DNA from 2 places in the Lysinibacillus sp. 2017 genome. Region 1 is predicted to be linked to the other one. Evidence: predicted binding sites of a transcription regulator. Region 1 holds the regulator's gene; the other holds the start of a gene.
What was found. The regulator NrdR, encoded in region 1, represses ribonucleotide reductase genes. The targets are predictions, from matches to a motif close to AACACNATATATNGTGTT.

Region 1 (3,217 bases):
ATTACAATTGCAAAACATTTTATATGAGTGGAATGTGTTGAAGTACTAATTAAACTTGTAAAATTTAACATAGATTACTCATAGATTTAAAAGATTGTTCTGAATGATTTCGGACAATCTTTTTTCTTTTTCTAACAGATTTAAGTAGGATTATTATCAGAAAATAATAACTTTTATTATGTATATTAAATATGTTCACCTTTTAAAAAAATGTGCTATACTAATGTGCGAGAAATGAAAATAAACGAATCGAAATCTTAGGAGGATTTAAATAATTATGACAGTTTCTATCGCAATTAATGGTTTTGGCCGTATTGGTCGAATGGTGTTCCGTCAAGCTATGATGCGCGGCAATGTAAATATCGTAGCAGTAAATGCAAGCTACCCAGCTGAAACGTTAGCACATTTAATTAAGTATGACACAAATCATGGCGTGTTCCCAGGTACTGTTGAAGCTACTGAAGGTGCTTTAATTGTAAATGGTAACCGCGTAGAGCTAGTTAGCGAACGTGATCCACTAAAATTACCATGGGCTGAAATGGGCGTAGATATCGTAATCGAAGCTACTGGTAAATTCAATGATCGTGCTAAAGCTGCAATGCACTTAGAAGCTGGCGCAAAAAAAGTTATTTTAACCGCTCCAGGTAAAAATGAAGATATTACGGTTGTATTAGGTGTTAATGACGACAAATTAGAATTATCTAAGCATGATGTTATTTCAAATGCATCTTGTACGACAAACTGCTTAGCTCCAGTAGCAAAAGTATTAAATGATGAATTTGGTATCGTAAACGGTTTAATGACAACAGTTCATGCATACACAAATGATCAAAATAATATTGATAACCCACACAAAGATTTACGCCGTGCGCGTAACTGTGCATCGTCAATTATCCCAACTTCGACTGGTGCTGCAAAAGCTTTGCGTTTAGTACTACCAGAATTAGATGGCAAAATTCACGGTATGGCATTACGTGTACCAACTCCGAATGTTTCGTTAGTTGATTTAGTTGTAGACTTAGAGCGTGACGTGACTGTAGAAGAAGTAAATGCTGCATTTAAGAAAGCAGCTGAAGGTAAAATGAATGGTATTTTAAACTTCAATATGGAGCCATTAGTATCTTCAGATTACAACACAACAACATTCTCATCTACAGTTGACGGCTTATCAACAATCGTTTTAGGTGACCGTAAAGTAAAAGTAATCGCTTGGTATGACAACGAGTGGGGTTACTCTGCACGTGTAGTAGATTTAGCGACTAAAATTGCGAATGAGTTAGCAATAGTTAACGCATAATTTGGTATTTGAAAAGGCCTTTTCAGAAGTGTTTTGTTTCTGTAAAAGGCTTTTTTCTATTGCATTAAAATAGCGTGGGCACTATAATTTGAAAGCGAAAATTTTTAAAACATACGAACGCGCGCGGAATCACTATTTCATGTGCGTTGTTTTTGTTATAATACATTTATACTAACAGATCAGGAGAACAAAAATATGAGATGTCCAGCTTGTCAATACAATGGAACACGTGTTGTAGATTCAAGACCTGTTGATGATAATAAAGAAATTCGTAGACGTCGTGAGTGCGAATCTTGCAGTTTCCGATTTACTACATTCGAAAAAATAGAAGAAACACCTTTAATCGTTGTGAAAAAAGAAGGTTCTCGAGAAGAGTTTAGCCGCGAGAAGGTGCTTCGAGGTTTGATTCGTGCATGCGAAAAGCGTCCAGTTCCATTAGAACAATTAGAAGAAATTGTTTTTGATATCGAAAAAGAGCTACGTCGTATAGGGAATGCAGAAGTGCGTTCTGAAGATGTTGGTGAAATGGTAATGGATCATTTAGCGAAAGTAGATGAAGTTGCTTACGTACGCTTTGCATCTGTTTACCGTCAATTTAAAGACATTACGGTATTTATTGAAGAGTTAAAAGAAATTATGACCCGTCAATCAAATGAAAAATAACAAGGAGGGGAGATAAAAAATGGTTCACTTTAATGAATTACAGCCTACGGATCATTTTGAAATAACGCTCCCTCATGCCTTATCTACAAATGAACGTCAATTAATAACGCTTTTTTATCAGCCATTAACAGGTCCAGAGCCAATTAGTCTTTATTTAACATTATGGGCCGAAGCGGAAAGTCATTCACCACAGCAATTAACGCATTATTATTTGATGAATGTGCTGTCGATGCCATTAAAAAAAGTGTTTGAAGCACGTATTGCACTCGAGGCAATTGGCTTATTAAGCACATGGCGAAAAGACGAAAATACGAGCCGCCACTTTATTTATGAGCTTGTTCGACCACTGGATGCACCGCAATTTTTTAAAGATCCGCTATTATCGATGTTTTTATTTAGTAAAATTGGGGAGGCTTCTTATCGTAAACTCCGTCAACGCTTTTTAACTAAGAAAAGTAAAGAGAACTTTGAAGAAGTGACACGCTCATTTGTCGATGTCTATCGCCCAGTGAATATGAGCTTACCAACCGATGACTATGATGAAACACATAAGAAAACATCGGATTATCCGTTTTATTTTGAACAATTTGATTTCAACTTATTAAAAGCGGGTCTTTCCGAACAATTAATACCAAGTGCGGCTTTAACGATTCAAGCGAAAGAAACAATTGCGAAGCTTGCATTCATGTATCAATTAACACCTTTGCAAATGCAAAAGGTTGTTATTTCAGCACTGGATGACCACAATAAGTTAACGACAGAGCGTTTAAAAAAAGCAGCTGCAGATTATTATAAATTAACGATTTCTACTGAGGCTCCAACATTACAGAAAACATTTGAACCAAAGCAGCATATTATCACGAAAGAGAATTTAACAAAAGAGCAGGAGTTGCTTCAATATTTAGAAACGACACCACCTGTCCAAGTATTACGTGATGTAAATAACGGGAAAGAACCGATTCCCTCAACAATTCAAATTGCCGAAGATTTAGTGGTGAAATATAGTATGCCAATTGGGGTAGTCAATGTTTTATTAGAATACGTGATGCTATCAACAGACATGAAATTGCCTAAAAATTATGTTGAAAGAATTGCAGACCACTGGAATCGTAAGCAGTTAAATACAGCAAAAGAGGCAATGGATTTAGCGCGACAAGAACGCGATAAATATGCACAGTGGAAGCAAGAAAGTACAACAGTAAAACAACCAAATACGACACAGCCGACGAAAAAGTCTTCATACAACCGGAAAAATGG
Region 2 (3,217 bases), 320 kb from region 1:
AAGTTTGTTGCCATCTTCTGAACCGTATTCTTTTTCACAGTAAATAAGTAAATCAGCAAGACCCATAACACCAAGACCAACTCGACGTTCACCAAGAGCTTGTTTTTTGTTATCTTCTAAGAAGTAAGGTGTTGCATCGATTACGTTGTCTTGCATGCGTACGCCAACTTGAACCGTTTTACGTAAGGCATCAAAATCAACTGTTTTTGTTTCTTTATTAGCAAACTGCGCTAAGTTTACCGCAGCTAAGTTACATACTGAGTATGGTGCTAGTGGTTGTTCTCCACATGGATTGGTTGCTACAACTTGTTGACCATATGCTTTCGCATTTGTCATGTCGTTGGCGTTATCGATGAAGAAAATACCTGGCTCTGCAGCATATGTTGCACAAATATTAATTAAATTCCAAAGCTCTTTTGCTTTAATTGTACGGTATGTGCGCACTGGATAACCAAGCTTTTCCCATTCACGAACGTCGCCTACTTCATGCCATTTTTCGTTGTAGTCTTTCATTTGCTCTGGTGTGTAGTTTGCTACATCTGGGAAACGTAATGGGAATTCACCATCTGTTTCAACAGCATCCATGAACTCTTTCGTTAATGTAACCGAAATATTCGCACCCGTTAAGAAATCTGGATTGTGTACAGAGAACGTACCACCATCACGAAGTTTTGTTTCAGCATCGCGGATAATAGCTTCGTTAAAGCCCCCGAAACCTTCAATGTTTTTGAAGTTTAAGATACCTTGATACATTGCGTCTTCTTGTGATGTTAACGCTTTGAATTTTAGCTTTTCTTTCGCCATACGGATGATTGTTTCATCTTCTGTATTTTCCATTAAGTAGCGTAAAATACGTGGATTTTGCATTTTAGAAATGATGAACTCCACGATATCTGGATGCCAATCCGCTAACATGATCATTTGAGCACCACGACGTGATCCACCTTGTTCAACAAGATGTGTTAACTTCGCAATATCATCTAACCAACTTACCGAACCAGATGATTTACCATTTACCCCACGTGCCAACGTGTTACGTGGACGAAGTGTTGAACCATTCGTACCAACACCACCACCGCGACTCATAATTTCCATTACTTGCTTACGGTGATCACTAATGCCTTCACGAGAATCCGCAACAAATGGCATAACGTAGCAGTTAAAGAATGTTACTTCGGTTTCAGAGCCAGCACCATAAATTACACGACCTGCAGGAATAAAGTTAAGTGCTACTAATTGTTCATAAAACTTTTCAAACCATTCTTTGCGCTTTTCTTCTGTTTTTTCAACAGCAGCTAAGCCCGTCGCATTACGTTTGGCAATTTGCTCATAATAAATTTCTAAAGGTTTTTCGATTATATCTAAAGAGCGTTCGACAACACCTGTTGTTTGCTCGTCCCCATCTAATACATGTCGGTAATCTTCTTCAATTAAAATCGATGCCGTTTTTTTATCTAGATTAATCGATTGAATAATCCCTAATCCACGTGCAGGGAATTTTGGATCTTGTTTTACGGTTAATACAACAAAATCTCCTACTTTTAATGTTTTCTTTTCCGTATCTTTAAAAGAATAACGGTCAATCATAACCAGACGAGACACACCTCTATGGGTAATATGCATATCCGATGTAATCGGATGTACTTGAGGAAACTGCTCGATATCTTGATTTAACTGATTGACTTGGATGGTTTCTTCTATAACACTTGCCACCACATAAGCCCCCTTTGAACGATTTAATAATTTATAAGTTCCCAACAAAAACGAGAATCAAACACAATATGTAGTGTTTGATTCTTTTTAACTATCCTATATATTGGGTATGTACTTCTTTACTTAAAAAAGAGTACAACATATAATTTTTTCAAACAAGGTCTTGATTTTTTTGAAATCGTGTTAACCGTACGTGTATCAAGGTTTTAAGTATCAAAAAATTTTTTTCAAAAAAATGAAAACAGATGTTCGTTTTCTATTTTTTGAAATTCCACTCATCCGATGCATATTTATTTTGTGCCAACTGTTCCACATATTGTAATTGTTTCTCCGATAGCTCATACGGAACGAGTTCAATATGCAACGCTTGTTCAAAACCTTTCGAAAAAGCTTCAACACATTGTTCAATTGTAAATGGTATTTCGGAAAACTGATTCATCGCTACAGCTTTCTCTGGTAATTTTTTGCGCATTTTTTCCTTTGATTCTTCTGTCTCAAAGTTAAAAACAGATAATAATCGCTCTTCATCTAAATCTAAAAGAATTGCTCCATGTTGTAAAATAACACCTTTTTGACGTGTTTGGGCACTACCTGCTACTTTTTTCCCTTCCACAACGAGCTCATACCAACTCGGTGCATCAAAGCAAACCGCACTTTTCGGCTTTTTTAAGTCATCAAATTTTTCTTGCGAATCAGGTACACTGAAATACGCATCTAAACCAAGATTCTGAAACCCAAGTAAAATTCCCTCACTAATAACACGATAAGCTTCTGTAACAGTCGTTGGCATCTCTGGATAAGCTTCTGATACGATTACCGAGTATGTAAGTTCTTGATCATGCAACACCGCACGCCCACCAGTAGGACGACGAACAAAGCCTAAATCTTGCTCTTTTACTGCTTGCATATTAATATCACGTTTGACTTGTTGGAAATAACCAATTGAAAGTGTGGCTGGATTCCATTCATAAAATCGAATAATTGGTGGAATACTACCTTCACTATGCCAATCGAGTAATGCCTCATCCAATGCCATATTAAAAGATGGACTACATGGACCTGAATTGATAAAACACCACTGTTTTTTCAAAATTTTCTCGCCTCCAATAGTTCATTTTAACAAACTCACTCGACTATCTCTAGTTCATCTCTTATAATAGAAAATAGAGAAAGAAAGGGGCAATATCGCAGTGACAATTTTATACACACTATTGGCTATCTTAGTCATCATCGTAGTTTACATTGTTGTAAACTCATTACGCTTAAAAAAAGCGGTGACAAACTTAACACAAGAACAATTTATCGAAGGCTACCGTAAAGCACAATTAATCGATTTACGCGAACCTAAAGAATTTGAAGCGGGTCACATTTTAGGTGCTCGTAACATCCCGATGACGCAATTCAACAATCGTCATAAAGAAGTTCGTCCAGACTTACCCGTATATCTTTACTGCCAAAACTCTGGTCGCAGTGCACGTGCTGCATTAAACTTAAAGAAAAAAGG

Region 2: DCE79_RS11625 (vitamin B12-dependent ribonucleotide reductase) is a predicted target of NrdR. The motif match lies at 1,774-1,791, and genes of this name have one in related genera.

What each region holds. Positions count from the first base shown of each region.
Region 1 is NZ_CP029002.1:2,714,656-2,717,872, reverse strand. Features, by position in the region: gene coaE (dephospho-CoA kinase) at 1-49, shown strand, start outside; gene DCE79_RS13250 (glyceraldehyde-3-phosphate dehydrogenase) at 278-1,297, shown strand; gene nrdR (transcriptional regulator NrdR) at 1,493-1,960, shown strand; gene DCE79_RS13240 (replication initiation and membrane attachment family protein) at 1,980-3,217, shown strand, end outside.
Region 2 is NZ_CP029002.1:2,392,759-2,395,975, forward strand. Features, by position in the region: gene DCE79_RS11625 (vitamin B12-dependent ribonucleotide reductase) at 1-1,713, opposite strand, end outside; gene DCE79_RS11630 (lipoate--protein ligase family protein) at 1,970-2,749, opposite strand; gene DCE79_RS11635 (rhodanese-like domain-containing protein) at 2,904-3,217, shown strand, end outside.